3 regions of the Paenibacillus solisilvae genome follow, and region 2 is predicted to be linked to each of the others. Evidence: predicted binding sites of a transcription regulator. Region 2 holds the regulator's gene; each other region holds the start of a gene.
What was found. The regulator Rex, encoded in region 2, represses fermentation and respiration genes when NADH is low (regulators of the CRP and FNR family bind a similar motif). The targets are predictions, from matches to a motif close to TTGTGAAATATTTCACAA.
Positions count from the first base shown of each region.

Region 1: the regulator Rex is predicted to act here: its motif matches at 2,586-2,603, upstream of ACFPYJ_RS26230 (helical membrane plugin domain-containing protein).
Region 3: the regulator Rex is predicted to act here: its motif matches at 1,250-1,267, upstream of ACFPYJ_RS26800 (cytochrome ubiquinol oxidase subunit I).

Region 1 is NZ_JBHSOW010000098.1:67,586-78,460, reverse strand. Features, by position in the region: gene ACFPYJ_RS26240 (trans-sulfuration enzyme family protein) at 1-783, shown strand, start outside; gene ACFPYJ_RS26235 (NAD(P)/FAD-dependent oxidoreductase) at 839-2,020, opposite strand; gene ACFPYJ_RS26230 (helical membrane plugin domain-containing protein) at 2,062-2,496, opposite strand; gene ACFPYJ_RS26225 (S-adenosylmethionine decarboxylase related protein) at 2,820-4,091, opposite strand; gene ACFPYJ_RS26220 (glycosyltransferase) at 4,285-4,944, shown strand; partial or broken gene ACFPYJ_RS26215 (sodium-dependent transporter) at 5,084-5,282, shown strand; gene ACFPYJ_RS26210 (amidoligase family protein) at 5,387-6,301, opposite strand; gene ACFPYJ_RS26205 (hypothetical protein) at 7,190-8,245, shown strand; gene ACFPYJ_RS26200 (hypothetical protein) at 8,252-9,109, shown strand; gene ACFPYJ_RS26195 (hypothetical protein) at 9,834-9,989, shown strand; gene ACFPYJ_RS26190 (helix-turn-helix transcriptional regulator) at 10,241-10,875, opposite strand, start outside.
Region 2 is NZ_JBHSOW010000063.1:26,315-37,189, forward strand. Features, by position in the region: gene ACFPYJ_RS16950 (acetate/propionate family kinase) at 1-265, opposite strand, end outside; gene ACFPYJ_RS16955 (3-hydroxyacyl-CoA dehydrogenase family protein) at 262-1,134, opposite strand; gene ACFPYJ_RS16960 (AAA family ATPase) at 1,240-2,760, opposite strand; gene ACFPYJ_RS16965 (hypothetical protein) at 2,753-3,295, opposite strand; gene ACFPYJ_RS16970 (cell wall elongation regulator TseB-like domain-containing protein) at 3,440-3,928, opposite strand; gene ACFPYJ_RS16975 (amidohydrolase) at 3,961-5,262, opposite strand; gene ACFPYJ_RS16980 (redox-sensing transcriptional repressor Rex) at 5,243-5,899, opposite strand; gene dinG (ATP-dependent DNA helicase DinG) at 5,896-8,778, opposite strand; gene ACFPYJ_RS16990 (tetratricopeptide repeat protein) at 8,804-9,643, opposite strand; gene panD (aspartate 1-decarboxylase) at 9,723-10,106, opposite strand; gene panC (pantoate--beta-alanine ligase) at 10,018-10,875, opposite strand, start outside.
Region 3 is NZ_JBHSOW010000102.1:20,416-31,290, reverse strand. Features, by position in the region: gene ACFPYJ_RS26800 (cytochrome ubiquinol oxidase subunit I) at 1-986, opposite strand, end outside; gene ACFPYJ_RS26795 (hypothetical protein) at 1,497-1,778, shown strand; gene ACFPYJ_RS26790 (GDSL-type esterase/lipase family protein) at 1,801-2,544, opposite strand; gene ACFPYJ_RS26785 (glycoside hydrolase family 27 protein) at 3,265-4,551, opposite strand; gene ACFPYJ_RS26780 (helix-turn-helix transcriptional regulator) at 4,670-5,551, opposite strand; gene ACFPYJ_RS26775 (hypothetical protein) at 5,975-6,199, shown strand; gene ACFPYJ_RS26770 (AraC family transcriptional regulator) at 6,259-8,241, shown strand; gene ACFPYJ_RS26765 (response regulator transcription factor) at 8,344-8,793, shown strand; partial or broken gene ACFPYJ_RS26760 (diaminobutyrate--2-oxoglutarate transaminase) at 8,924-10,305, shown strand; gene ACFPYJ_RS26755 (IucA/IucC family protein) at 10,364-10,875, shown strand, end outside.

The sequences.
Region 1 (10,875 bases), on a different contig from region 2:
TTCATTGATGGCAGCAAGATGGAGAATTGGAGCGCCGCGGTCCGTCCGAATACGAAGCTGCTCTATCTGGAGAGCCCAACTTCGGGGTTCTTCGAATTACAGAATCTCCGTAAGTGCGCGGAACTCGCCAAGAGCATTGGGGCTGCAACGATCATTGACAACACCTGGGCAACCCCTCTGTATCAGAGTCCGCTTAAGCTTGGCGTAGATTTGGTCGTACATTCGATTTCCAAATATATTGGCGGCCACAGTGATTGTATCGGCGGTGTCGTACTGGGCTGCAAGAAGGTAATGGAACCGCTTTGCAATACCGAATATATGCTGTTTGGCGGACTCATGACGCCGCAGACGGCAGCACTTGTGTCCAAGGGTCTGCGGACACTTCCCCTGCGCATGGAAAGACATGAAGCAAGCGGGCTGCAGGTGGCCGAATTTATGAGCAGTCAACCCTATGTGAGCCGGGTGAACCATCCCGGTCTGGCCTCTCATCCCCAGTATGAGCTGGGTCTGAGTCAGATGTCCGGCAGCAGCAGTCTGTTTTCCTTTGTCTCTCCTGAACCTGTTGAGAAGCTGAAGGAATGGGCGAGCCGGTTGAAATATTTTAAAATCGGGGTGAGCTGGGGCGGCTTTGAAAGTCTGGTGACGGTTAACCAATTCATCAGCAGTGAAGCGGATGGACGTCCGTCTACGATCGTGAGGCTGTATGTGGGTATGGAGAATCCGCAGGATCTGATCGCCGACTTGAATCAAGCCTGGCAGGCTGTATCATCGCTGAGTCAATAGAAAAGCGGCATAATAAAAGGGGGCCAATCGGCCCCCTTTATTATGTCTATTCGGTTTAGTACGCCAGTGCGAACAAACCGTGGATATGCGACAGGTAACGAACGTTACTTGCTTCTTTCATCAGCGTTGCAGGCAAGCCTTTAAGCTGTGTGCCGCTTCCGCCGATTGTACCGACTGCATCCTTGCGGCCCAGACTGCCGAGTGTTCCTGAGAATACCGGCGAGAACTTATCCATAACGCCGCCTTTGATCAGAACGGACAGATTGTAGCCGACCGTTTCGCCCATTTGCCAAGCAAGCTGAGCTGTTGGCGGGAAAGGACGTTCGCTTCCCTCTGGGAATACAACCGCACAGTCACCGGCAAGGAATACTTCAGGGTGGGAAGTCGATTGCAGTGTCGAAGTAACTGTAGAGCGGCCGCGATCTTCTGCAAGGCCGCTGCTGCCGACAACCGGGTTGCCTTTAACGCCGCCAGTCCAGATGATCGTGCTGGAATTAATCACATTGCCGTCTTTAAGCGTCACGGAAGTTTTAGTTGCTTCTGTAATCGCTACGCCAGTGATGAAGGTAACACCTCGCTTCGACAGGCTTTCCACGGCGCGATCGATCAGCACTTTAGGGAAGATAGGCAGAACTGCAGGAGCTGCTTCCACGCAGTATAGGGAAACATCGTTGAAATCGATGCCTTTGCTGCGGCAAACTTCAGGAAGCTTATCCGCAAATTCGCCAACGAGCTCAACGCCAGTCAAGCCGCCGCCGCCCACAACGATGGTTGCATCCGCTTTGTTTCCTGATTTCTTATAAGCATCCAGGCGGGCTTCAACATGCTCGCGAATACGGTTCGCATCAGCGACCGATTTCAGCACAAAGCTGTTTTCTTCCAGACCCGGGATACCGAAGTAATTCGTTTCACTGCCAAGAGCAACGACGAGATAATCGTAGCTTTGAACGCTTCCGCCCTCAAGAACGACTTTCTTCTCGTTCGGTTTAATTTCTTTGACCGAATCCACGATAATGTTCACATCATTGCTGCCGACAAGCTTGGCAAGAGGAAGCGAAACGGCTTTCTCCGCGATGGTTCCACCAGCAAGACGATGCAGCTCAGTAATAATTTGATGTGTCGGGAAACGGTTAACGATCGTAATGCTCGCATCCGATGCTGACATATATTTGCGCGCAGTTTGAGCGGTAAGAACTCCGCCGTATCCGCCGCCCAGAATCAAAATTTGCTTCGACATATCCATCCTCCATTCTTTCTCACAACTTCATAAGTTGTTATCTATTTTTCGTTTTTGCGTTCAGCCAGCACATTCAGGAATGCTTGAGCAAAGCGAAGTGTCTTCTGGACTTCTGGATCTTTCAGCATTTTAAGCATAGCGAACAGGCCGACTGTAGCCCCTGTGTCTGCTTGCGTGCGCTCGCCAGCTTCAATTGCCGCAGCTGCGATACCTTTTGCTTTGTCTTGAACGGGCTTCACGAATTCGCCGATACCATGCGCAAATTCATTGATCAGCACTTTGTCAGTTGCGATGCCTTGAGCGAAGTCATATGCCTTCGTCATCAGGGTTACCATTTCCGCCAGCTTCGGCAGGCTGTCCACCAATACAGTTAAAGATTGTTGGACATCCGGTTTCATCAACTGGTCAAGCACGTCTAATGACTTTGTTTCTTCGGCAGTTACTGCTACCTCTTGTTGAACAGATGTTTGTGACATTAGAGAACGTCCTCCTTTGCAATGAGATAAAAGTAAGTTGCATCCCTTGATTGTGTCAGTCCCAACAGGGAAGTATGCACTCCTAAGACTTGTAACATTTTTCACATAGTGAATCCGGGTGAAGAAATGAAACATGCTGTGAGCATGACGTAATCGGGTCCCAACCCTTTGCTTCTATTCTACTCCATATGCCGTGAGATTTAAATGACTACTGTTATGGAATTTTGGAGAATCTAGGGGAAAATAAAAAACCCGCCGTAATTGCGGGTTAATTGCTCGGCTGAAGCTGCCTATAGATGAGAAAATAATCCTTTAATATCCATTTATTTATCCATAAGCCTTCTTCTCTGATACAGCAGGCCGTCCGAAGTCTCATTCCGGCCGATAACAAAGTCCTTCATATGGCGGGTCAAATATTGCTCATACCGGCTTTCTGTTTGAAGCAGCAGCTCGTCAACGTAGTAGCTCCCGGGCGGAATCGGGTCGAGAAGCAAACTGGCAAGTGAAGCATACAAGCCGCAGGCGACCTGAAAGTAAGTCGCATTCGTTTGGTACTGAACGAAGGTGTCGCTGCTTTTTACCGTGTTGTACATGTAGGTCTCATAACCGTCATAGACGAGCAGGACGCCGACGAGATCTTCGCCTGATACTTCTTGCCGGGCTGGCGTGATAATCTGGCTGTTCAGATCCCACAGCTTGCTTGCATCGTTTAGGTTGCTGCGAATCAGCTCCGTTGTATGCTCGTTGATGCGGTACAGAAAGCCAATCTCCATATCATAGAGATGTCCTAAGGTGAGAACCTCTTCATGCGCCATAAGGCTGCCGTAAAACTGCTTATCGCCTAGGCTCACCTTATATTCGGAGGCATACACCTGCTCATACATGCACAGCGGGATATGGTGGTGAACGAACATTGGATAGCAGGAGACAGCCTCATCCAGGAAGCTTTCTGTCGACCAGGTCGTATATAGTGTGTTTGGGTCGACGCTGCCCGGATCCGCCAAGAAGGATGTATCATGCTCAACGATATAACAGGCTAAAGGCTTATCCTGCGGATTGAGCTCCATGAGATGAATGGCCATCCACTGCACAACGCCCGGATTCATCCCCGTGCCGATGATCGCTTTGGCGTTGTTGAAGCTGCCCTTGTGGGCTTCTAATCTTAAGTACCGTTCAATGGGTGGAAATCCATAATTCTGTTCCCCTTCATCAACGAGGGTATCGGTCAGGGCGGTATTCATATATGAGATGCCAAGGCGATCGCAGCAGCTATGCATTTCAATAGTGCCGGCAAGGGAAACATCAACGACAAGAGAGGTTCCAGTAAGGACGAGGAGCGCTTCGAAATCTTCAACCTGTGCAAGATCCAGCTGATAGAGCGTGATCTGCGGCATTAAGCCTGGACACACCTGTGAGTAGTATTCCTCCGTTTTCTGTCTGTAATCCACCAGATGGAGTCTGGCTCTGCTGATGATGGACATAAGGGGGTCGCTCTCATCCTGAGCAGAATGATTAAGGAAAGCTAAGAAAGCTTTCGCAACGCCGCCGCCGCTCCCAAGAATCGTAATCGAAATCGGATCATTAGGGTTCTCCATAGAATCACTCCTTGAGATACTAGATTCTATAGATTATTAGAGATTCATAGATTTGGTTTGGACGAACTTCTCCATATAAATGAAATAAGCCGAATAATTAAAAAAAGGCTATTTAACCCGTGCCCAGTGTATGAAATGAGTAAAATGGTCCAAAATAAGGCGATGAAATCTGAAAATAAAGGAGAATAAAGAATTGAAAAATCGGTTTTTGAAAGTAATGCTGCTTTGTATAACCCTGACACTAAGCTTGGCCGTACCGTCAAAAGCGGGGGCTGCGGCAGTCGATCATTCGCATGGGCATCATCAATGTCTGAGTAAGTCAGCGGCACAGCTTCAGTGGGATCTGAGAAAGCTCTGGATTGATCATGCGCTATGGACGAGAAATTATATTGTGAGCGCTGCAGCAGGCCTTGAAGATCAAGATAAAGTGCTGGCAAGGCTTCTGAAAAACCAGCAGGATATTGGAAATGCGATAAAGCCCTATTATGGGGAAGCGGCAGGCAATAAGCTGGCTGAGCTGCTGAGAGAACATATTCTGATTGCCGGTAAAATCATCGCCGCATCGCTGCAGGGCAATCAAGCAGATATAGAACGATACAATAAAGACTGGTATAAAAACGCAGATGATATCGCGAAATTCCTAAGCGGCGTTAATCCGAATTGGTCCGCCAAAGAATTAAAGGATCTGTTGGATGTGCATTTGCAGCTGGTTGCAGCCGATGCGGCAGCGCGGATCAAGAAGGACTGGGATGCGGACATTGCAGCTTTTGATGAAGGGGAATCACATATTATCAAGCTGTCCGATACACTTGCAACTGGGATTATCAAGCAATTTCCTGATAAGTTTAAATAATTCGCATGCCCGGGATGTCCCCCAATCGTTGTATAATAGACTTGCTGCGGATACCAAGAAGGTAATCCGTTAATAGGAATGACTGTATTGGGAGGAGATCATGAATTCACATTAAGACTCAGCACAGCATCATTCTTCAGGCAAAGAAGAACGATTCTCCTCATCGGGCTTTATTCTCGCGGCGATCGGGAGCGCAGTAGGTTAAGTTCCCTTACATAACCGGACTTTACGGCGGTGCAGCATTTTTTCTGCTGTTCATTGTTTGTTTAGTGGCTGTAGGTTTGCCCGTACTGTTAGCCGAGCTTACGATTGGCCGGGGCGGGAGAGGAAGCGCAGCATGGGCTGCACGGAACTGAATACAACGTCAAATAGCCGTCCCTGCAGGGGATGGCTATTTGACGTATGCTGGTCTCATCAAAATTCGGCGCGTATTGGATGTATCTTATCCTGCTGTGAATCCCCAGCCGGTTAAAGGCAGCTGCAGTTTATGCTCGCTCATTGAGCCATCTGACGTATCCTCAATGCCCACCAGCAATCCCTCTGCTGTCGGGATAATGTGCAGGATCTCGCCGTTCGGTACGCAGCTTGCGGCAATCGGGGCCAGCAGCGGGAAGAGCGCTTCTTCGAGCCAGGTCCGTTCTTTGAACCATTGCGGCGGTGAAGCGGGGAAGGGGTAGCCGCCGGCAGGGGCACCGAGTTGAGCGGCCAGCAGCTCCGGATCCGGGGACAGCTGCCTCCCTGCGCCGACCGCAGCGACAAAACGCAAGCATAGCTCTGCTGTACGCAGAACTTCGTCATAGTTCAGCGACCCGTTGGCATAGCGGATCTCGACGGTGCCGATATCGAACCAGGCTGCCGTATTGATCCCGCATCGATGGGACTGGGGGCGGCCGCTGTTATGAACGGCGTCGGCACATGGCTGCTCCATATAGCGGCTGCGCATCTCCGGCGTAACCGGCGGACAGAATAGAAGCCGGTGTTCACTTGTCTGAAGCAGGGAGCGTAATGCATCCTGGCAGCATAATGCGGCATCCAATAACGGGAGGATGATATCCTGCCCCCACGGCTCCAATCCTACGTGAACATGCAGGCCGCAGCTCCAATTGGCCTCCGCCCCTTGCTCAGACAGCCGATCCAGCATCACCTGCAGCTGCTTGCGGTCGCGCCATAGAATCGGAGGCGGCTTAAGCTCGCTGCCGGACTGCGCTCCGGCGGAATCAACCTGATGCTCATCCAGCGCCATCACCCAGCCGGGCAGGAGCTCAAGCTGTTCAGGCTGACCGCCGACAAACTCGATTTCGACACCGAATCGAAGGTCTTTCCAATTCACTTCTCTAGGCCACATTATCGTCGTCATTATCGTTGATCCATCCCCTTCGTATTCTCATTATCGCAGTGCGCGGCGAGAAGGAAGGAGGCGGGCCGCGGGCTTAACGGGGAATCTTCATTCTAGGCATAGGTGTGCCCTCCTTTATAACAGTATCGCTTATGGCAATCATACCCAAATGCAGAGTCGCAGTAAATATGAACTTACTCCTTCAAGCCGCCCCGATACTCGGCAGGCGATACTCCCGTATATTTTTCTGCTGCTCGTAGAAATAGCCGGGCTCCAAATAGCCGATATGCTTCGCGTGGGGCGATGTGTGTTGGCAGTCAACCACAAGACGCATGTGCATCTATACTGGTTTATTACAGTTATTTCGGGCTATAGACGTTCAATCGAGTGCTATACTGGAAATTTCCAGTTATAAATGCTTGATTGAGCTCCAAAAGGTTCATATGGGGCGATTTAACTGTATCGATTGCAGTATAGAGGTATTCTCAATCGGAGAGCACTCTTTTTAACTGTACGAATTCCAGTATAGGCCAAGGCTTAACAGATTTCTTTTTCCACGGATAGGTAGGGAAGAGCAATGGATGGCGGAGCTTTCATATAAGTCATCAAAGATGACGTAAGAATAGCCCCTTTATCTTTATTGAGTCAGCTGCTTTGTTTTTTCAATAAACTGAGCGTTCTCTATTCGGCCGGTCAATTACTCAGGACGGAGTCATTCATTTGGAGCGATTCCAATACATATCAATATATTCAGTGGCTGGAAACATACGACAATAGTACAATTATTTATAAGTCGGGAGCCCTTCACTTCATGTGTCCAAGGAAGAGCTTCTTCACATTGACGCCAGACAGCATGAAACAGCCTGAATGAGTTGTCGAACCAACCACTAAGACAGGAGGTATCATTTAATGAACATGCTTCAATTATCGGCTTCAATGTCTTCGAAACGAACGATTACGACCAACAAGCATTATATGACGATTGTGTTTGGGATGTGGTTAATTGCCGGGGTTTTCATTGATGGCTTTGCGCATAATCATGGTGCAGTGGAGACCTTCTTTACGCCGTGGCATGCCATTTTGTACTCCGGATTTCTCGCCTCTGCAGTCTGGATGGCATGGCTTCTCTATCAGTCGAAGCAAACATCGGGAGGAACGTGGGTGCAAGCAGCACCGACCGGCTATGGGCTTGGACTGATAGGGGTCGCGGTGTTCCTCTTGGGCGGGCTCGGCGATATGGGCTGGCATATTATCTTCAGTATCGAGCAGAATGTGGACGCGCTGCTGAGTCCGACGCATCTGATGCTTCTGATCGGCGCGCTGCTCATATTATCCAGTCCATTTCGGGCTGGGTGGAGCAACCGCGCAATGACAGCGCCAAGCTGGCGGGAGTTTGCGCCCCCCTTCCTCTCAGTTGTCATTACGGCAGGTGCGGTCAGCTTCTTCCTCATGTATGCATGGATGTTCCGTTACAATTTACCCGCGGCACCGGTAATCGACTGGTACTGGAACCGGTACTATGACGAGAATATCGCGCAAAATAATGAGGTGCGCGGATTAACGTACCTGCTGCTCAATACGCTCGTCTTCATGTATCCCGTATTTCTGCTGATGAAGCGCTGGAGAATTCCATTCGGCACGATTACGCTGCTGTTCGCCTTACTGACTGCGCTCATGAGTGTGCTGGACGGATTCAGCAATTACCCCTCTATCATCATTGCATGTGCGGCCGGTTTAGTGGGCGATCTTATCTATCGATGGCTGCAGCCAGATGAAGGGCGCATTTGGGCCTATCGTGTTGTTGCGATTGCAGTGCCTACTGCGTTGTGGAGCTTCTATTATGCATGGATGCAGCTGTCAGACGGTATTGGATGGTCAACCGAGCTCTGGTCAGGCTCGATTATCGAAGCAGCCCTTGCTTCACTTGGACTAAGTCTGCTCGCGATTTCCAAGTCAAAGGAATAATGTGTCATGAACAATAGAAAAGCCGCAATCGTATTCCTGCTTACAATCATTCTGATCATCGTCAGCGGCTGTTCCGGCCATACCATGGATAACGTGGATATTCATCCGCCTACACAGGGGCTGCTTCATTATTTGCAGAAGGATCAGATGGCTAATGTATCGGATCGGGGCTATAAGGTGAGCGTGAAGACATCTTCAGCAGCGGTGAGCAGCAAGAATGAAGCTCAGCTGACTTTAGAAGTTGCAGATCCTTCAGGCGTACCCGTAAATTCCTTCACGGAGGATATGACCAAGCTGATGCATCTTATCATAGTAAGCAGCGATCTGTCGTCATTTTCACATGTTCATCCAGAGTATGAGGGAGAAGGCAAGTTCACGGTGAAGTTTAAATTTCCGTCAGGCGGCGATTATCTATTGATAACGGAATTTATGCCGGGCGATAAAGGGCTTACGGTGTATAAACAGTGGATAAAGGTTGAGGGTGATAAGCCCCAGGCGAAGAAGCTGACGCCAGACACCGATCTCGAACGAAACATAGACGGTGTGAACATCTCCTTGTCGATGATGCCTGATGCAAAGGAAGTCCGGGCAGGGCAGATGGCCATGCTGGACTTTCGGTTAACGGATGCTGCGACCGGGAAGGATATTCCCTTGGAGCCGTATTTGGGCACCTCCGGCCACTGCGTCATCCTGGACAGCAAAGCGAAGCAATACCTGCATGTACATGCAGTCAGCGAAATGAGCAGAGGCTCGAGCGTCATGTTCCATACCGCGTTTCCGACAAGCGGAACCTATAAAGTATGGGGACAGTTTCAATATAGGGGAAAGGTTATCGTTGTCCCTTTTGTCATTACGGTTCAGTAAGAGAGTGTTAAGCCAAGGAGCCATCGAGGGTGATGGCTTCTTTTTTATATCCTCAGCGGATTCCATGTGCCTTTAAACTGGAATCAGCAAGGAGAGGGGAGGGGCGGCTGTTTCGATGCAATTATTTTGGAGCGTTTTTGGATGCCGATAGATGAGCCGATTGAGCGGTAAAGCTTGATTGAATCAACTCACCCTCTTTTTTGAAGGTCGCAATTGCCCGTCGAATCAGACGGTATTGGGCTGGAAAAGCTCAGAAAAACCCAGTAATCACAAGGCTTTGTCGATTCCACCCGTCTTCTGAGGCAGACGCCATTCATCTTCTGGTGATTGGAGTGATTATGCTCAAACTGCACTTACAAAACGCAAGGCGTCCCAATCGGACGGCCGTTCTGACTGGCGAGACTTCCCGCTTACACGGCTTGGGAGGAGGGAACAAGCTTAGAGATGAGGCTTTTACGTTAGAAAGGAGGCGTGCGCGATTTTGTATGGCAAACCGATAGAAGCCATACCTGCGTATGCTTGGCTTCCAGCGAGGATGATCGAATGCTAGGTATAACGCATGCAGAGATCAGCGTTCGGGGGAGATGAAACTTGATGGGGATTAACCATAATCAACTGTATTTCCGACAAGCGGTGTTTATAAGATGAATGAGGTGGCTTCTCTATAAGAGAATGATAATCGTTGTGCCTCTTGCCCTCACGGATCGTTGAGAGATTGTTAGGCATGGGGGCATCAATGGCGTTCACAGAGATGCTGTCAGATCAGACTTGGAATTTATATGCAGATCTAGTTGACAAAGTTAATCGGAGTACAAGCGCGAGGGAGAGGCGGCAGCTCGGTGGATTTATTTTTGGATCGATTGAGGAGGTCGACGGATGAGCTGATATAGCAGTAAAGCTTGATTGAATCAACTCACCCTCTTTTAGAAAGGTCGTATTTGCCCGTCGAATGAAGGGGGATTCCATTAGAAAATCTCGGAAAAATCCTTTAATCTCAAGGGTTTGTCGATATTCCACTTCTCTTGAAGCGGTGATTTTGATCCTGCAGCGGCTGGAGTAATTATGCCCAATCTCTGTTCCAAAGGCGAAAGGCTGCCCGGATTGGACAGCTTTCGTCTTGTGGTCTACATTTTAAACGGCTTTGAAAGGGAGAACAAGCTCATGAAGCAGCTCTTGCGGCAGAAAAGGGGCGAGAGCGGATAGATGCTTCGGATCCAGCTGCCCGCTTTGAATTCGTTTCACCAGGATGGCAAGATCGGACCGGTCCAGAAAAGGGGCAAGCCCAGCGATCACTCCCGCATCGGGATTGTGAAGCGCCTCCTGCTGAACCAGCTTCGATAGCGTTGCCCGGTCAACGAAAGGACAAAGACCTTGAATAACCTCCCAATCGAGATTGTCCAGCGCATGATCGACCAGTTGATCGAGCGGTTCTTTGCCCAGAAATGGAGCCAGGGCGAGAATCTGGCGCGCATCCACAGAACCAGTGATAACCTTGCCGACCAAGCGCTCAAGTGAAGCCCGGCCAAGGAATGGGGCCAAGGCAGACAAGGAACTCCAGTCCGTCTCGCCTTCGAGCGTCTCAACCAGCATTTCCAAGGTCTCGCTAGGCAGGAACGGCGCGAGAGTAATAATATGCTCCCAAGAAATAGTACGCTGTTCAGAGTTATCGGCAGCATCATCAGCTGTTAATTCCAGTTGTGATTCCGGGTAATGCTCTTCCGAATCAGCGGCAACCTCTAAACTAGCTGGTCTCCCATCCCGCTCTT
Region 2 (10,875 bases):
CGACCGCATCGATCTCTTTCATCGAACGGATAACGCCGTGCTCGCTGTGGGTCAGCAAATCGGTCAGCCTTTTAACGGCTGTATTATGATCTAATATTTCACTGACTTGGCGGACGTCCGGCTTTCCCTCCGGCTCGTGGGTGAGAATGGAAGCATCCATTCCAATTCTTTCTACCCGACCTTGAGCAAGCACCGATTCGTCAAGCATATTGTACAGCTGATACTTAAGCGAGGAGCTCCCTGCGTTCATAACGAGTATAATCATAGCCGATCCCCATCCTTGTCGTAATTAAAAAAGCCGACTCCGCTTTTCACGCCAAGATGCCCGCCCCTGACCATCTTCTTAAGAACAATTGACGGACGGTACTTTAACTCCCCATATTCCCTGAACATCCGCTCAAGTGCCGCGAGTACGGCATCAAGACCGAAGCGGTCCGCCATTTCAAAAGGCCCGTATTGAAAGGAATAGCCGATTCGCATCGCACTGTCGATATCCTCCGCAGAGGCTACGCCTTCCTCCAGCACATGCAGGGCTTCATTAATGAACAAGCAGATCAGCCGGGTCGTCACAAAGCCGGGAGATTCGAACACCATCACGCCCTTCTTATGAATAATCTCTTCCACAAAATGCTTCGTACGGGCAAAGGTCTCATCCGAGGTTTTAAGTCCGCGCACGATTTCGACCAGGTTCGTTTTTATAACCGGATAGACAAAATGCATGCCGATCACACGCTCAGGATGCGCCGTAACGCTGGCGAGCTCCGTCAAGCTTAATGTAGACGTATTGCTTGCAAGGATGACGCCGGGTCCGCACAGCTGATCAAGCTGATCAAATATGACCCGCTTGCTGTCCAGATCTTCCGTAATCGTCTCGATCACGAGCTCGCATTCGGCTAACTCAGATAATGAATCAACGGGATGCAGCCGGCTCATAACGAGCTTCTTCTCCGCATGTGTCAAAGCCCATCGTTCCATTTGCTTATCGAGACTATGCTCAATCATCTCGATTGCTTGTGTTAACCGCTCGCTTGTATCTTCGATCATATAAACATCAAGCCCGTTGAAGGCCAGCATCTCCGCGATTCCTTGTCCCATTGTTCCAGCCCCGACCACACCGGCTTTACGTACTGTCAACCTAGATTCCTCCATCCAACCTGCACATTCTTTGTACCTTTATTATACCGTTTATGAGAAAAATAAAGAAGGCAGACACAGGGTCTGCCTTCAAACCGACAATATTTATACGCGCTGCAGCTCTTCATTCGGCAAATCCTGCACCGTTCCAAGCAGCGAGCGGAAACGATCGCCGCCAAGCGTCTCTTCCTTGATCAGCACATCAAGCGAGCGGAGGAAGACCTCTTTTTGTTCGCCAAGCATCTGCTTGATACGGCTCATAAGCGCTTCTAGAACGGTATGCGTTACATCAGCCCATTTATCCGGCGTCATCATGGAGCTGTCAATAATACCAAGCTCGGTCAAGCCCGACTCTACCATCGAACGGACGATATTCATCGCCTGCTCGAAGTCGCCGCGTGAACCTGTGCTGCGGTCTCCATAAAATAATTCTTCAGCGGCAGCTCCCCCAAGTGCAATCATAATCTGACCTTCCAAAAATTCACGGGTGTACAGATAACGATCCTGCTGCGGGTTATGGCGGACATATCCAAGCGCTTGACCGCGGGGAAGAAGTGCAACCTGCGACACACTACCCGGTCTTACCAGCTCAGCTGCAATGGCATGACCAAGCTCATGAAGCGCGACGCGTTCACGTTCTTCCTTCGTCGCTTCCCGGTCTGTCTGCTCACCCATCAGCACTTTATCAATGGCCATCGATAAATGGCGCTGTGTAAGGGATTCGCTAGTGTCACGCATCGCATAAATGGCTGCCTCGTTCATGACGCTCTCCAGCTGCGCGCCAGAGAATCCGAAGGATTCCTCTGCGATTTTCTCCAGATTCACTTCATCATGCAGCGGTTTATTGCGGGCATGAATGTGCAAAATATGTTTACGTCCCTTCTTATCAGGCAGATCTACTCCGATATGACGGTCGAATCTTCCCGGACGCAATAAGGCGCTGTCCAGCATTTCTTTTCGGTTCGTTGCTCCGATGATTAGAATTTTCGGCGATTCTGCGGTATGAATGCCATCCATCTCTGTGAGCAGCTGATTTAACGTTTGATCGTATTCGCGATGCTGGCCTCCGTCACGCTTTCCGCCAATGACATCAATCTCATCGATAAACAGAACTGCGCTTGTTTTGCCGGCTTTCATTGCTTTCTGCCTGGCTTCCTTAAACATATCCCGAATTCGGCTTGCCCCAACACCAACATACATCTCCACGAACTCAGAACCTGATGCGGCGATATATACGGAGTCGGTATAATGCGCGGCTGCTTTCGCAAGCAGCGTCTTGCCTGTTCCCGGAGGACCGGTAAGCAGGATTCCCTTCAACGGACGAATTCCGAATTTCGAAATCTGCTCCTCATGCACGAGAAAGTCAAGCGCCTCGATGATTTCTTGCTTGGCACGCTCCTGACCGCCGATTTCTTCAAAGGAAAGCGGCGTAGTCGGCCGCGGTTTCCCTTTGCGTTCTCCGCCGATTGCGGCGAGATTACCGCGTGATCTGGCCACATAGAGCAATCCGCCGATAAGTCCTGACAGCAGTACAATCGGAAGCATATTGACCTTCACGATGAACTGCATGAATAAGATAAAGACCGGCACGAAGCCGATCAGGATTTCTTTCGTATAATTACGCATTCGGCCACGCTCCCATCTGGTCCGGCGTACGGGGCAGAACCATATATTTCGCGGAATTGCCGTCCTTTAACGTAATATAGACATTGATATCATCCATCTCCGTAGTGGCTTTAACACCCGGAAATTGATGCTCCATCTGCTTCATCGCAGCCGGAATGTCCGAGTAGTTGCGGTGCTCCATAGCCTGTGCGACATCGAATAGAACGGATGACCAGACATCATCGAGCTTGGTCTGATCTTCATTTGCAACGGGCTGAATGTTGAGCTTTAACTCCCGGCTGCCGATAACCGCTTTCCCATCATTTGCGATCCGATCGTATATGTTACGGATGTTGGCATCCTTATCGAGTGTAAGATCCAAGGTGACTGCATCATTGCTGATCACCGGATTGGCTTGGACAACGCCTGGTACCTCGGCAACGATTCGCTCCAGCGGTTGAACAGTAGCCACGTTGCGGTAAATAAACCAACCGCCGACTAGTAAGCTGGCAGAAAGAACAACTGTAATCAATGTAGGCATCAATCTTATTTTCATGGCAAAAAGCCCCCTTTGGTATCAGTTCATGACCTTCCGTCTATCACTGCTACTATACGAAAGTATATCATGTTCTGATACCTAAGAGGGCGTGCAAATACAGGGAGCTCTGGCGTATTCTGCTTACGCTGTGCTTTTCTCACGTTATTGGGAGGGTAACTTGTAGGTGATTATGAATGCCCCGTCCTGAAACTTATAAAACTCATAGTAATAGCTCGTTATCGATGCTTGTTTACGGTCGTAATATATCTGATAAACCGGCACGCCGCCAAGCATGCCGACATTGATATCATGGATATCTGCGTCCGGTTTAGATTCTAAAAATTTTTGCTTCATATCGGCCTTGGATAAGCCGTCCTTCGCTTTTAGGAGAATGGGATTATCCTTCTTCAGCCAGACATATGCATCCTCGCCATCCTTATCCTTGCCTTTAACAATCCAGACAGGCTCTTCCCAGACGAATTTCTCGGAGTCTGTCGCTTCTTTCAAATCCGTAACTTTCAGTGCCTGAGCTTCGGCTGCCCGTTCTTCTTTCCACACGGGAGCTTGTACAGACCGGTAATAAACGTTAAGAGCAATCAATATTACAATAACAGCCATTGCCGATACCAATAAGATGCGGCCAGGCGTCATAAACGGAGGCCTTTTTCGACGATTTGCCCGCATTAGGAGGACAGCAGCCTTTCAAAGCAGCGCTGAGACTCGGCTAAGATCTTTGCTTCATCCAGCAGCAGACATTCGCCATTCTTCACAACTTGATTTCCGTCGATCCACACATGCACGACATCTCTTCCTGATCCCGAATATACCAGATGAGAGATTATTTCAGTCTGCGGGTAGAAATGCGGCTGCTCCATGTCAATCGCAATGAAGTCAGCCTTCAATCCTTCTTTCAACTGACCCACGCGCTGCTCCTGCCAGATGGCTTTAGCCCCGTATACGGTTCCGAGCTTCAGTGCTTCCTGAGCCGGTACAGCAGTCGGATCGCCCGAGACGCCTTTATGAATCAGCGCAGCCAGGCGGATCTCATCGAACAGATCCAGATTATTGTTGCTTGCCGCACTGTCTGTTCCAAGCGAAACGGTCACGCCTTCTTTCAGAAGATCCGGCACGCGGGCAATACCGCTTGCAAGCTTAAGGTTACTTGCAGGATTATGAGACACAGCGGCTCCGCGGGCAGCCAGCAGTGCAATCTCATCATCGGTTAAATGCACCGCATGTGCAAGCAGCGCCGGACGGGTGAAAAAGCCCAGTTTGTCTAAATGCTCTACCGGACGGCAGCCGTAATCCTTTACATTTTGCGCAACTTCTGCAGCCGACTCCGACATATGCGTATGTAGTGGAACATTCAATTCATGGGCCGCTTCAACGATTCGGACAATATAGTCAGGCGGACAAGTATAAGGAGCGTGCGGAGAAAGCATCGTTGCAATCCGTCCATCGGCTTTGCCGTTCCAATCCTGAACAAACTGCTTGGCTTCGTTTAGCTTGGAGGTTTGTACCTCCGGAGGACACAAGCCGATAACACCGCGCGTCAGAAAAGCACGTATGCCTGACTGCTCGGCAACCTCTGCTACAATGTTCATCCGGTCATACATATCAACGAATGTTGTGGTTCCTGATTTAAGCATTTCGGCAACCGCCAGCGAGGTTCCCCAGCGGACATCATCATCCGTAAATTTCGCTTCCATCGGCCACATTTTTTGTTCGAGCCACACCTGCAGGGACTGGTCATCGGAATAGCCTCGCAGCAGCGACATGGCAGCATGGCCGTGCGTATTGATGAGCCCAGGCATGAATACGAGCCCTTGACCGTTCATGCGCTCAGCGCCTTCCGGCAGCGGATCCGGAAGCTCTTCGCTCAAATATAGAATGGTATCGCCTTCGACGACCATATGACCTTTCAAGACAGGACGCTGGTCATCCATCGTTACGAACGTACCGTTCTCAATCCACAACCGTTTCATCTTCGTCGTCTCCTTCTTTTTCCAAGTAATAAGCCAAACTAAGCAGTTCGGTCGTAAAATCCGCATAATGAATACGGACATGATCAGGCACGCGCAGTATGGTAGGGGCAAAATTCAAAATCCCGGCAACACCTGCCACTACGAAATGATCCGCAACATTTTGAGCTTCAATCGCCGGGACGGTAATAATGCCTATACGAATATTGCGAGCGGCTACAGTATCGTTCAACTCACTCATCGGCAGCACTGTCAACCCGTTAATCGAAGCCCCAACCATTGAGGGATGCGCATCAAATACTGCAGTTATCTTCATGTTATCTTTCAAATACGTATTGTAATTGCACAAGGCGCGGCCAAGATTGCCCGCACCAACAAGTCCAACGTTAAGGGGCTGATCCAGCTTGAGAATCTGTCGAATCTTCTCGATCAGATAGGATACATCATAACCGATGCCTTTACGGCCAAAATCTCCAAAATAGGCAAGATCTTTACGAATTTGTGCCGGGTTAAGATCAAGCTTATTGCCGAGCTCCTGTGAGGATACCGTCTGCACATCGCGCATATTCAAATCATTGAGCACCTGTAGGTAAAGGGGTAATCTTCTCACAACCGCTTCTGATATTTTGAAAGGCTTCACTCCACCATCTCCCCTTGATCTGCCGATAACCATTCCCTGATCCGGGGTACCATTTGTTCCAAATGCATATGCTCGATTTTGGGTCCAGGCAGTGAATATAGAAAGTATTTGCCATAATACGTATCAATGACACGGGTATCATAAATCAGCACAATTCCGCGATCCTGCGTTGTCCGGACGAGTCTTCCAAACCCCTGCTTAAACTTGATAACGGCTTGAGGGATGGACAGCTTCATAAACGGGTTCTGTTTCTGTTCCTGCAGCATCTCCGACTTCGCTTCAACAAGCGGGTTATTGGGCGGTTGAAATGGCAGCCGCACAATCGCTAAACAAGTCAGAGCGTCCCCTGGAATATCAACACCCTCCCAGAAGCTGCTCGTACCAAGCAGCACCGATGCCGCCTGCTGCTGAAACCGTCTTGTGAGCTTGCTCCGGTTTCCGCTGTCTATGCCTTGACCAAGCAGCTGAATTCCGCTGGATGATAGTGCTTCTTTAAGCGGCTCATATACTTGTTTGAGCATCTTATAAGAGGTGAACAAGACGAGCATGCGCCCTTTTGTCTCCATAGCGGTCTCGGCTAAGGACTTGACCAGCATTTCATTGAATAACGGGTCGCCAGCGGCACCCTTGAGAACGGGAAAATTACGCGGAATAATAACAAGTGCTTGATCCCGGTAATTAAATGGGGATGGAAGCTGGACGGTCTTAAGACGTCCCTGCTCTTCATCCTGCTGCAGGCCAAGCTGCTCGCAAGCATATTGGAAAGACTTTTGCACGGATAAGGTTGCGGAAGTCAGGACAACACTATTCTTAGTATCGAAGAAATAAGCACGCAATTGACTGCTGACATCTGCCGGAACCGCATAGAGATGAACCGACTTCGCCCGGAAATTGCCATTGGCTTCTATCCAATAAACAATCTCTGGCTTATCGGCCTTCATAAAGAGACGCAGCTCATCCCTGGCACGGGTCAAATCCTTTACAGTACCGCTCAAATCCGTAACTACCGCAGAGATAGCCGGATCGTTCAGCTCTTCTTTCATACTACCGAACATCTTATCCAGCGGCCGGATGATCTGACTTAACAGGCTGTGAACAATCTCTTCTATGGATTGAGCTTCCTGCCATTTCGCCGGCAGCTTGCTGGTCCGAAGACGAAGCACAAATTGTCCGGCCTCTCCCGCATCCTGAGAGCCTCCTGCTGAACTTCCCCCCATCATGGAGAACAGGATTTCGAACAAGCGGTCCCACTCGTCACGCAACTCTCCGAACACGGGAACAACCTCATCGATCTCTTCCCGCCATTTATCGGCGTAATCGGAATCCTCGTTGGCTAATCTATGCTTAAGCTGAATAAGCTGGCCGTTACGCGCATCTTTGCATAATCTGCCGATTGGATGCTGAACGGAATGATAAGATAATTGCGTACCGAGATGCTTGCCTGCGACTTCCTCCAGATGATGAGCTTCATCCACAATAAGATGCTCATAACCGGGCAGCAGACGATGATCCGCGCGAATATCGGTGAACAGCATGGAATGGTTCGTGATGACGACATCGGCTAAATTCGCCTCTTGCTTGGCACGGTGATAATAACAGCGCTTAAACCATGGGCAGCTTCGATTGAGGCAGGAATCAGCGTCACTTGATACCGTTGACCAAAACTCTGATCCACGATTGCCGAAGTTAAGCTCTTCCTGATCTCCGTGATTAGATTCACTCAGCCAGACAACCATTTGGGCAGCTGTAATCCGGTCTTCCACCGGGGCTCCGAAGTCCTGTGTATTTACTTTACCCTCAAACTTGCGCAAGCATAAATAATTGCCGCGTCCTTTGAAGACAGCGGCTCGGAATGGATAAGGCATAACCGCCTGAAGCAGCGGCAAATCTCTTTGCCTTAACTGCTCCTGAAGGTTAATGGTATGCGTACTGACGATGATTTTCTTATTATGCTGTACCCCATAATAGAGTGCCGGAATTAAGTATCCCAGTGATTTTCCCGTTCCAGTACCGGCTTCAATCAGCAAATGCCGATCTTTCTCAAGCGCATCGATAACTTCCTGAAACATCATGTTCTGCGGTTCACGTTCTTCGTATCCAGGTATGATGGAACGGATACCGTCTTTGATATGATCAAGATAGCTCTCAAAGGTGTAATCGCTGATCAAGCCTTCTTCGCCATTCTCGCCGCGCGGTGGCTGTTCCTCCGTCCAATCACCGGCTTTCATGGCAAACTGGCGGAAATAGGAATAAGCATCCATGTCGATGGAGGTGGTTGTTTCTTTGCGAACCACCATTTCCTGTATAAACCAGCCCAGATCATCGATTTCATCGCTGAGTAAATTAGACAGCCGCTGCAGCGTCAGCAGCGGTAAGCTCGCAAGCTTAGTGAAACATTCCTTGAAGAGCTCCGCCGTTGCCAATGCATCGCTGTCTGCGCGGTGGTGCTGATCATGCTCGATACCGAAGAGCTCCGTGACTGCCCCAAGCTGATAAGTCGTCAGCGTTGGATAAAGGACCCGAAGCAAATCAATTGTATCCAGCTTACGCCCGGCAAATGGCATATAACCGCAGCGGTCAAGCGCTGAGCTTAGAAACCCGGCATCGAAGCCGACATTATGAGCAACAAGCACGGCATCCTCAAGAAGCGGGATAAGCTCAAGAAGCACATCCTCAATAGACGGCGCATCCGCAACCATCGACTCATCAATGCCGGTCAGCTGTGTGATAAAAGGCGGAATCGGTATCGTCGGTTTAACAAATGTATTATAAGTCCGTATGATTTGCATCGTTTCATCGAGCAATACGAGACCAACCTGTAGCATATCATCGCCGGCCCCATGACCGGTCGTTTCTAAATCCAGTACCGCATAATTCATCCGGTCTTCGATCCTCTCACAAAAACTAAAGCAATCCGCTCCCAAAGAACAGGGATAAATGACCCGTCTGCTGCTGGCAGGACTTCATGTTGGACAGCGGGTCGGCAAAATCCGGGTCGGCTTCGTGCGCTTTCTGAAAATAGGTTGCAGCCTGCTCCAGATTCATCCGGACTGCTTGTATGCAGCCAAGAGCGTTGAGACCGAGCGCACGCCATCTGGAATCATCCGTTACTTCAACAAGCAGTTGGAAATGCCGCTGCGCTTCATTCCATTCTTGTACATGCATATACGTCATGGCAAGAAATAATCGGGCCTTATTATCGTCCGGCCAACGTCTGACGGCCTCTTGAAAATGCTTGGCTGCTTCACGAAACATGAAAAGCTTGAAATACCCTTGCCCTTTCAACATCGTTTGCAGCTGTTCATAATCAGCCTCGCTCTCGCCAGCACACTCGTGGTTACCGCCAGCTGTACCGGGATCGTTTGTGCATCCTGATGACAGCGAGTTTAACAACGCTTCTGGCATCTGTTCAACCTCTCCGGCAGCTGCGGCTTGATTAGTCGCAATACCGGAAATATCCGGCGGCTCTGCCTTCAAGTTTGAAGATGAAAGCGACGGGGATAGCTGGAGCTCGCGAAAATCAGCCATGATCTCTTCAAACTGCAGCCATTCCTCAATAAAGGTGTCACTAAACTGTCTAAGCATCGACAGCTGCTCGTCATGCAGCTTCTTCTGGTCTTCATTTGCGTGCGGATAATGGATCATAATTTCGTTAAGCTTTTCCTTCATCGAGGCAAATACATGCTTGAACATCTTCTGCATCCCACCTTCACGCTTGTGATGAAAGAGAATTGTTAAGCTCATTCTTTGCCCCTGCATCTCTTTTCATACAGCATCCCAGACGTTTCACAACGCTGGAATCCAAGCCTCTGAAGGAAAGTGGTTAAATAATGGTTGCATGAACTTCTTCAAGCATCGTTTCAACCGGACGGTTTGCCGCATCGAGTATAACAACCTTTGGTTTATACGTGCGCGCTTCTTCCTCCGGCATCATTCCATAAGAAATAATAATGACATTGTCTCCAGGCTGGACCAGTCTTGCCGCAGCGCCATTCAAACAAATGACCCCGGAGCCGCGCGGACCGGTAATGACATAGGTTTCCAGACGTGCTCCATTATTGTTATTAACGATTTGCACTTTCTCATTCGCCCAAATATCAGCAGCTTCCATCAAATCCTCATCTATAGTTATGCTGCCCACATAATTCAAGTTCGCTTCTGTCACCGTTCCCCGGTGGAGCTTCGATTTCATCATTGTTCTGAACATGTCTGTCACCTCCATGCGCTGCCATTAAACGATTATCTATAAGACGCGTTTGGCCAAATTTTACAGCTAACGCGACAATTAAAGTTTGGTTATGCTGAGATAAATCCGTATCCGAGCCAGGAGGTATTAAATCTGGATACTCCAGAAGCTCCGCATAATCAATTACCGCACTCGGCGCTTCTTGGATGGAATTTTTAATCCGTTCCAGCATGTCAGTAACCGTTATACCAGGCTCCCTGATCCATTTCTCAGCCTTGCTCAGTGTCTGGGATAATACAACAGCCTGAGAGCGTTGTTCGTTGTCCAAGAAAACATTGCGGGAGCTCATAGCCAATCCGTCTGCTTCGCGGACCGTCTCGCAAGGAACGATTTCCACCGGGAAATTAAGATCATCTACCATACGCTTGATAACAGCGATCTGCTGTGCATCCTTCATTCCAAAATAAGCGCGGTCCGGCAAGACCAGGTGAAACAGCTTGCTGACAACAGTACCTACACCGTCAAAATGCCCGGGTCTGGAAGCCCCGCATAATCGGTCAGTAACCTCATTGATGAGAACCCTGGTAAGCGGCTTCTTCGGATACATTTCCTGTACGGACGGAATAAATATCAAGTCAATGCCATTTGCTTCCGCTATTTCTTTATCCCGCTCCGTATCTCTGGGATAACGGTCAAAATCTTCATTAGGTCCAAATTGAAGCGGATTGACAAATACGGTGAGAACAGTAAACTCACAATCCTCAGCAGCTCTCCGCATCAGGCTTGCGTG
Region 3 (10,875 bases), on a different contig from region 2:
CTCATTTTGAGATCAAACAGATAATGGATCCAGAGCGGCGGGGTTTCATCAGCCGGTATATCGTTAAGCCCCGTTACCTCCGCATTTGGCAGTCCGTGAGCGAGAATACTGAGCGCAAAAGGGATTTTGATCCCGTATTTGATCTCGTTATCATCCGTCAGAATACCGCCGAACACGAGCGGCGCTTGTTTGGTTGTCTCAAAGTGCCATTCCATAGCGGCCAGCTTCTCAGGCTGATAGTTGGCGAGATATTTTCCCGATAAATCCCCGATAATAGCGCTAGAGAGAAGAAATACACTGGCGGCGATCATCGTGAGCTTAAGCGCTTTTTTATAATAGACGTGATTGCGGCCCTTGAGCAGTGACCAGGCAGAGATGGCTGCAAGCACGAACGCGCAGGTCAGGTAAGCCGTAACCAGAACATGAGATACCTTCGTTGGCATAGCGGGACTGAGCATGGCGCCGAAAGGTGAAATATCAGTGATCTTGCCGTCCTTCACTGTCACGCCAGCTGGAGCATTCATGAACGCATTGACGATCGTAATGAAGAATGCAGAGGCTGAAGATCCGATAACCACAGGAATGAGCAGCCAGAAATGCGTCATTTTGCTCTTGAACCGTTCCCAGGTGTACAAATAGATGCCGAGGAAAATAGCTTCGAAGAAGAATGCGAACGTCTCCATGAAAAGCGGAATAGCGATTGATTGACCGGCCACCTTCATAAAGCTGGGCCATAATAGGCTTAGCTGGAGACCGATAGCGGTGCCCGTTACGACACCTACAGCAACTGTAATGACGAAGCCGCGGGCCCATCTGCGTGCCATAAGTAAGTAATGTTCATCATTTCGTCTAATCCCGATCCACTCGGCAAGTGCAATCATAAGCGGAACGCCTACCCCGATCGTGGCGAATATAATGTGAAAAGCGAGCGTTAGCCCGGTTAACATCCGGCTGTACATGACTGGATCGTAGCTGCTTAGTAGCATGAAGTTTCCCTCCCTGAAAATTAGTATGTGCGCCGTACAATAAAGGATGCGCTTAAAGGTATTACCTGAATAAGTACTTGGATAAAGACAGCAGCATGATGGCTGCTACCACGATACATAGAATGATAAGCCTCTTCTCTTGTTTGGCAATCCGTTTGTAGTCTTCATTAGGAGCCATAAAGATCCCATCCCTCTCAGCGGTGATGTAGGTACTTTTAGTTATTAAAGCTTATAAGGGTATTATAAACGATTCTCAGGAATGTATGTGATTTTTTTCACAATAATTGTGACGAGGGTTTGAATATTGTTGATCTTGCTTCAGTTGTTAGTCATGAAGTCGTTCCGAAGGTGTCCACGTTTCTGGAATAAGGCGTCACTGCCTCTCTTTACTAGTCACTCTCATATAATTGAAGAATCAAGCCTATTTTGTGAAAATCAATCTCCTTTTAAGATAAAGGACATAATCTAGTAGAATAATAGATTCAACGCTTAACGAAAGGACTGAATATCATGGCAAATGTCCGCCGTTCATCAAATAACACTATTAACAATATCAATGTCACAACCATGAATGGATCAGCTTCCTTTAACGTCGGAGACTTCGCAGTCATTGACCCATTCAGTAGTCAGAATACGAACACGAGAAACTTTAACAGCAATAATAACGCGAGCAGCACGACAACCACTCAGCATGGCGGAGCCGGTGCGTTCAATACGGGTAACAACAACCGGTTCAATACGCCGTTTAACCGCATTGGCAATCAAGGGAACGGCGGAAGCGGGACTACCTGATCAGGAGGGATATCAGTTTCTATTAAAGCGTTCCTATTTCGACTCCTGCAGCTGCCAACGTTTTGTATAGTACTTCAGCCATGATGTTATAGCCAAGCACATTGGGATGCAGCCCATCATCGGCCAATTCGGGGCGTAATGTTCTACCGTCACGATCCGTCATGTAGGAATGATAGTCTACGTAAATAGCCGTCTCATAGACGGCAAGCTGCCTCGTGCCATGGTTTATCTGGAAGAGCAGTTCATTTCGAAGGTCCGTACTGGTATCCCGGCAGTAAAGAAGAGGTTGGGATTCAAAACACGGGATTCCTTTGCCGGTGGGCAAGTTTGAGCCGATAATCGGGATAATGCCGTATTTTTTGGCTTCACGGACCATAGTACCGATATCTGAAACGGTTTCGAAATAGATTTGATTCGGAGATTTCCTCTCCTGTGGATCGAATGCACCCATCCTCCAGGTGTTGTTAGTGCCGCCCATGATATGAACATACTTCGGCTTCAATTGAAGGACGTCGGCCGGAAAACGTTTTAACATAAAGAAGGTCATATCCCCCGAAATCCCGCGATTAACGATCGTATTTTTCCTTCCGCCGAAATAGGTTTGCACATCCCAAAATTGGGTAATGGATTCGCCGATGAAAACGAAATTTATAGGCAAGCGATTATGAATGATCTGTTCATTATATCGATCGTATACAGGACGCATTTGATCCGCAGTACCTCGAACGGAAAAATACCCCGGCCTAATAATAGAACTCCCTCTCAACCTTACACCATCCCCTTTTTCAACATACCTTCACGTAAAAAACGGAATTAGTCTTAAGTTGTGCTGTTACAGAATATGTGTGCATGCTTGACTAAATTCTTAGTCCTCATTATGAACGGAATAACGCTCGGGATTCGGCTCCCGAGGCTGTCCTTGAACCTTTCGGGAAGCTTTGTTGAAACCAATAGACCTGTCTATATTCCTGCATAAGTTTATTATGCATCGGGGAATATATGGATAAGATTTTCTCTGTAATTAGGAAGGGGACGCTTCTGAGAGGGAGATTACGATCAGCGGATTTTAAAATTGAGTTTGTTCAGACGAAGGGGAAAACAAACAATGAATTTATATATGGATATGTTGAAGGTTCCGTTGATGCTGAAACATTGGAATAATTTAGGAAAATTGAAACGATCGTTCTAATTGGGAGAACGCCTATCTGGCGCATGCAGCGCACACTCTTCAGCTCCCAGTTCCGCAGCTTCATGGCGATTGGACGGCAAAGACGCTTTGATTGAGGCGGATTGACGATAATACGCAGAACGATGTCATTCTAATTGTTCGATGGCGTTCCTGAAGTATTACCGAAGCGGCTTTGTATCCGGTTCCTCCATGTATCGGCTTTCTGTTGAATGCAATAAAGCTCTTGTCATCGGACGATGACAAGAGCTTTATTGCATTCCTTAGGCAGCCAATCCAGCGGACTGGTTGCGCGGTGCGCTATAATAATTCGATCCGGTAAAGAACAGCGCCGTGGGCTGGAATATGGGCACTCAATGTATCTTGTAAGGGCTCTGTCTTACTTCCCGTCCATAATTCCTTGCAGGCGGCCGCCCCTTGAAGATCCATCTGCTCCAACGTGACCGATACATGACTTGCCGAATCTCCCGTATTAAACAGCGCTGCATATTTAACACCGTCTGTCCCGTCGGCCGACCAGACAACCTTGCCGTCTTCCCGCATAATCTGCCTTGCTCCTGAACTATTCCGGTGCATCTCGAGAACGTCCTTATTCGTAAGAAGTGAGAGGGTCCATTCGTCGTTATCCCGAAGTTCGCCGCCGAACATAAGGGGAGAACGGAAAATCGTCCAAAGCGTCATCATGGTAATTTGCTCTTCTCGCGTGAAACGTGTCCATCTGTCGGCGCCTCCTCCATCAACGGACCGGATTCCGATATGTCCGAGCGGAAGCATGTCGCAGTCCGGCCAGCAGCCTGGACCCGGGCGTCCTTGCCATTTGTCGCATCGATCAAACATATCAAGGAGAAGCGGCCATAAATCCCAAAAGTCGTCAGTCATTCGCCACATATTCGCGTTGTCTTGCAAGAAATCCGCATAATCGACAGGAGCCGGACCAGGCGAAAGACTTAACACCATCGGGCGTCCGCAGTTGTCTATGGCGTTCCTGATGAGTTCGATTTCTGAAGTATGAGTGTCATAAAGCCTCGAAGCCGCAATATCATCCACCTTTACAAAGTCCACGCCCCACTCCGCGTAAAGTTCAAAGAGAGAATGATAGTAAGCCTGGGCTCCTTCTTTTGAAGCATCCACCCCGTACATATCCGTATTCCATGGACAAATCGAGTTCGTGTGCGCAATATCACGCGCGGTGGCTGCTGAACCCTTTATCGGAGTATTATTGTGAACGGCTTGCCGCGGAATACCGCGCATGATGTGAATACCGAATTTAAGCCCCAGACTATGAACATAGTCGGATAGAGGACGGAACCCTTTTCCATCTGCCGCTGAAGGGAACCGGTTCACCGCCGGAATGAGACGGGAAAATTCATCGGTTTCCAAAGGTACGAATGGCCGGTAATGGGACGAATTCGCTCCTGGCTCGTACCATTGAATATCTACAACTACATATTCCCAGCCGTAAGAAGCCAGGTGTTCGGCCATATATTCAGCATTGCACCGGATTTCTTTCTCCGTTACCGCGGCTCCGTAACAATCCCAACTGTTCCATCCCATAGGCGGGGTAGGCGCATACGTCTTGTGCAGCATGAAAGATTCCTCCATAGTGAATTGAATTAAATTGCTTTCATGCATTTATATTATCGTCTTATAGCTTATGAAATCCATAGTAATATGGATGGGTCAATTGTACAAAATTGCTGTTATGTCAATCAAAAAACAACCGGTTATATACCAACTGGTCGCTCCCTGAACGAAATGCGCCCGGTGTCTGCCCCGTAAATCTTCGAAATACCTTAATGAAATAACTGCCGCTTGAGTATCCTACTTGTGCTGCGATTTGTTCGATGCTCCAGTCCGTTTGGCGGAGTAAATCCATAGCCCGTTCCGTTCGGATCCGATTCAGATAATCATTTGGCGTCATACCGACGGTTGTGGAAAAGGTCCGCAATAAATGATATTTAGACAGACGAAGTTCGTCAGCTAATTGGTCTAAGCTCACCATACTTGCGTATTGGGATTCAATATAAAGTGCCGCAAGCCTGATCTTCTCCGGCCATCCCTCCCGATTGCGCTGGTTGGAGCTTGAGAAGCGGCATAACTCCGATATGAATTGATAGACAAAAGATGATGCCAAGTAGGGGTCTGAAATTCGTCCGGCACTGGCCTCGATAACAATATCCTTTAAAAGCTTGACCGGTCTGCTGCCTGCAGGAAGATAAGGCGTTGATCCGAGTTTGGACTTGGCTTCCTCCCAATTGGGTAAAACGAGGCGGGGACGGAACAAGAGAAAGTAGAACTCCCAATGCGAACCGCTGCTTGGAAAGTAATATCGGTGATCACTAGGGATTTCAGTAAGAAACGCTTTTTGCGCATCCATTCGATGGATCTTGTGTTCTGATTCAAATACGCCTTCTCCCTTCACTGTATATTGAAAAAGAAGGAGAGGGCCGTCCGTTCTCGTCAAACCGTCCCAGAAGTATGCCGCATCCCGTATGTATTCGTGACCCACAGCAAAAAGGCTGCACAACGCAAGATGGGGAGAATCGGAAAACCGAAAACCAAACGTCCCCGAGCTGTTAGCTTTCATGGATTTGCTCAACCCCCGCAGTATATGGATGAATAGAACCTGATCATGTCTCAGATGCTGGTCCTGCCTAATAACAGCTTGGCACAAAAAATGCAGGAGGACAAGGACACCTCTGCGGAGTCCGGGAGAATTCATGGCGGCGATGAAGCTCAAAAAGTCATTGTAGACAGCGGGAAGCGGAGATTCCATCCGCGTGGATGGAGATTGTCATACAGGGATCACAAATCCCAATTTCGCTTCCTTGCATACTTATGGTTGTCCGGAGCGGAGCTCAGCGAGGGGCCATTTAGCAGAATAACTTGAAAAAGGTCAATTTAATCGTGAAAAAGATCAAAATACCGTCATAGCGGACACTCCGGTTTTCTCTATAATAAGAACTACTTCACCACTAACTCTCAACTAAAGGAATTCGAGGTGCTTATCATGGAGACTTCATCACGGATGGCTGTAGACAGCAGCTTCGTTAAGCCGAAAAAAGCGCGATCGCTGCAAAGCGGTGAGACGCTCTTTGGCTGGCTGTTCGTCAGCCCGATGCTTATTGGCGTATTTATTCTGGTGCTGCTCCCGATTCCGGCTACGATCGCGCTCAGCTTTGTGGATTGGAAATTCATGCAGGGCTGGGGCGGGATTGACTTATTTTTTAATTGATATTGATAATCGTTATCAATATAATAAACTTAAATAGATAGATTGGAGGTAGATAGGAGTTGTCCATTCAGCATCATCTCTTACTTTGGAATTATGCGGCTTTAAGAGTGCTAGACGTACGGCGTGCTGCTCTTCATCCCGGGGAAAATTTGAGCGCCTATCAGCTTCCGGCCAGCGTATTCCTGTTCAGCACACGCGGCAAGGCGCGGGTGCTGCTGGATAACATAGAATTTGAGGCGGACAATTGTTATGTCTGCCACGCCGATAAAGGGGCTTTTCTGGATATTGAACAGGTTTCGGAGCCATTTGAGTATTATCTGGTATTTTATAAAGCCGTCATTGCAATGCCAAACTTCCGGGAATTGGCGCGACTGCAGCAATCAAGCAATCCATTCCAGGAGCAGTATGGCCTGGCACCGCATTATCCGATCCCGCTCTTCATGAGAATAGAGCAGATGTATCAGAAGTGGCAGCAAAGCGGGAATTTGGAACCCTTGCATGTCAAAGCCCTATTCCATCAATTTGTTTATGAGCTGCTGCTTCAGCTGCAGCAGCAGGGGTGTGAAACGAAGAGGCCTAGTCTGGTGAATCAGGCAGCCCGATATATACAAGAGCATTATGCTGAGCCGATTACGCTGAAGGCTTTGGCTGCTCTGCTGGACAGCAGCGAGCGCCAGCTGCAGCGGCAGTTCAAAGCGATGCTAGGCAGCGGTCCGATGGAGTATCTGATCCAGGTGAGGCTGGACAAAGCCAAGACATTGCTGCAGGATACGGATTTTCCGTTAAAGGAAATTGCGGAGGCTATCGGGTACACGGACAGCTACTACTTCAGCCGGATGTTTAAAAAATACATAGGTGTTTCGCCCAGCTTATACAAGGAACAGGCAAGACAAACAGCTGATAGTCGCCATAATCCATCCCGTCTGTCGCGATTGCCCATTGCTGCCGGAAGATCAAGAAGATATAGTGTTATTGATGATGATAATCATTATCAATACAAATCTGGAGGGGCTATACATATGTACAGAAGTTCAAAAGCAGCATTAGCAATCAGCTTGGTGCTCAGTCTTGCCTTGATGCTAAGCGCTTGCTCGGGTACAACAGGGACAAACACCAACTCAGGAGGTTCGTCAACCAATAGTGTGAATGCACAGACGGCGGATACCGGTCAGGCAAACAATGCCAAAGGGGAGGTAGCAGCAGAAAGCAGCAAACCACGCACGATTAAGCATCTTAAAGGTGATCTGGTGCTGGAACAAACGCCGGAGAAAATTGCCGTTTTGGACCCCCAGTATATCGACCAAATGATGGTGCTGGGCGAACAGCCGATAGGCAGTGTTATCGCAACCACCGATAAAACGCAGTTCCCGGAATATCTGGCGGATAAGCTAGTTGATGTGAAGGTGCTCGGGACCAAGGATGAGCCAAATGTAGAAGCCATTGTTGCGGCTGCTCCGGATCTGATTATTTGCACGGAATTTCAGGACAAAATCTATGACAAGCTGGTGAAGATTGCACCGACGATAATGCTCGATAGAAATGAAGATTGGCGGACGACGCTTCTTACGGTCGGGCAAATTGTCGATAAGGAACAAGAAGCGCAGAAGGTGCTGGATGATTACGATAAAAAGGTTACCGATTTGAAAGCAGCACTGGTTGGCAAGCTGAAAGGGCAGACTGTCGCCCTGCTTCGCCCGCGGGATAAGATGGTCAGGCTGCATACGACGTCTCATCGTACAGCTGAGATCCTATATAAGGATCTGGGTCTTACAGCTCCGAAAATGGCAGTCGATGCCGAGAATACAAGCAAGTCTATCTCACTTGAGGTGTTACCCGAATTAAATGCGGATCATCTCTTTCTATTAAAAGATGACTCGAATGCGGAGCTTACGGATGAGTTCCAGAAAACGTCCATATGGAAAGGTCTGAGCGCTGTTAAAGCGAATCAGGTGGATACCTTCAACACGACGTTGTGGATCGGTTATTACGGGCCTATTGCTATCAATCTGGTTGTAGATGAAATCGCAAAAGCGCTGTTATAAAACGAAATAGAATATCATCATGGGGAGGGAGCAGCTTGAGGCATAAGCCCCTCCCTTTTTCCTTTTTCAAAAATGATTATTGCAGAAGGGCGAGGAGAGAGCATGGCCGAAACCAACATACGGCTAACGATCGATTCCAGTTCAACTGATGATTTGGATCGCGCAAAGCTTGCTGAACTGCATCAGATCGTTGTCGATCAAGTGATGCGTCTGGAGATTAATGAATACGTGAAAGTAACCCTGGAGTACGAAGGTTCACTTCGCAGCCCGGGAGCGGTGACGAAGCCCGATGAGAAGGACAGCGGCAAAGCGGGGATCAGGAATGCGTTAAGCGAGAGGCAGCGGCAAATTGCCGAACTGTTATGCAATCACTACTCGATCACGAGAATTGCCGCTGATCTGTTCGTGAGCGTGAATACGGTAAAAAAACATATTCAGAATATGAAAAAAGCATTGGAGATCGATGCGTCGGGAGCGGATTTTATCTATGTATTGAAGCAGATGATGGAAGGGGGAGCATTTATGGGAGACAAACATAATCCAATCGGATAGGCGAGATTATCCGATTGGAGAATTTACCCGATCCGGGGTTATTGATATTCTGAATACTAGATTATGATAATGATAATCATTATCAATAAATGTTAAAAATCTAGTACTATTCCGGAGGAGGAAGGATACCGTGAATGTCTCAACTACTTTAAAGTCCAAAAACGAGCGCTATCTTGAAAGTCAGGCAGCAAGGGAATCGAGTGCGAGATCGTATCCAAGACGTATTCCGATTGCGATTCAAGAAGCGGAAGGCATTCATATCAAAGATATGGACGGCAAAGTCTATTACGATTGTCTTGCCGGAGCCGGAACCCTGGCCTTAGGGCATAATCACCCTGTTGTCATTGATGCAATAAGAACGCTGCTCGATAACAAGCGGCCGCTGCATACGCTAGACTTGACGACGCCGCTGAAGGAGGAGTTCGTCGAACAATTATTTGCAAGCTTGCCTGAGGAGTTTGCGAAGCATGCACGCATTCAGTTTTGCGGGCCGACGGGCGGGGATGCGATAGAAGCGGCGATTAAGCTTGTCAAAACAGCCACAGGCAACCGCAGCATACTATCGTTTCAAGGCGGTTACCATGGATCAACACATGCGGCGATGAGTCTAAGCGGAACGCTTGGGCAGAAGGAGAAGATCAACGGATTAATCCCGGATGTCCACTTCCTTCCGTATCCGTATGCCTACCGCTGCCCATTCGGTATCGGCGGGAAGGAGACACATAAGATCAGCAGCCGCTATATTGAGAATCTGCTGAATGATCCGGAAAGCGGCATCGTATCACCTTGCGGCATGATCGTTGAAGCCGTGCAGGGGGAGGGGGGTTCCATCCCTGCACCGGTTGAATGGATGCAGGAAATGCGCAGAATCACCCAGGAGCGCAATATTCCGCTGATCATCGATGAGGTTCAAACGGGATTTGGCCGGACAGGTAAAATGTTCGCTTTCGAACATGCCGGCATTATCCCGGACGTACTGGTCCTGTCGAAGGCCATTGGCGGAAGCTTGCCGCTGTCCGTTGTGATTTACCATGAAAAGCTCGATACATGGAAGCCCGGCGCTCATATCGGAACGTTCCGGGGCAATCAAATGGCTATGGCGGCTGGACTTGCAACGCTGAAGTATATGAAGGAAAACAGCATCGCTGAACGAGCGGAGCAGCTGGGCAAACGTCTTAGGGATCAATTAAATGGATTAAAAACAAAGTAAAGTTAATCGGAGATGTCCGCGGCCGTGGATTAATGATAGGCGTCGAGATCGTCAATGCCAATGAGGAGCCCGATCAATTAGGGCATTACAAGGCTTATTCGTTATTGGCAAGCTGTATCCAGCAGGAATGTCTCCGGAGGGGACTGATTCTGGAGGTTGGCGGCAGGCATTCGGCCGTGATGCGTTTCTTGCCGCCACTTATCATAACGGAACAACAAATCGATGATATTGTGGGGATATTCAGTGAAGCGGTCCATGCAGCCTGCGCGAATTTACAAGCAGGAGAGCGCGCCTTGACCTAAAGGGGCAGATGAGCCGAAGCGATAATGAAGCCGGCAGGAGAAGGAGTGAGTGAGACGAATGCTGCAGCAGCAAACAAAGGATTTCAATTCGGTGAGAAGTGTGGAGCTTGCGGAGAAAGCGACAATACGCGCATTGCTGAATAGCTATCTCAGAGAAATCGGCATAACCGATCCCCGGGTTGAAAAGTCCGCGGAAGCCTATTCACTTCCAGGGCAAGGAGAAATGTTCGTTGTTAATCTTCCATCGATCGGGAAAACCATTTTGGGTGCGATGACCTACTACTCGCTAATCGGGCAGCATACCTATGGAGCTGCTTTCCACGAAATCATTGCACCTGGATCACTCCCGAGCATAGATAGTCATGGCATAATCGGATTGCTCTTGGAAGAGATGAGCCAGCGGCAGGCATCAGATCAGCGCGAGGCTCACCTAACGATCATGAAAGCGCGCATCGAGAACAGTATCGGCAAAATGAGCAGATATATCGAACATTACTTTAGCAGCAGAGAGGCTCAAGCGGATAAGAGGCTGGACTTCATCCGTTCGGAACAGTCCCTCTATTACGGTCA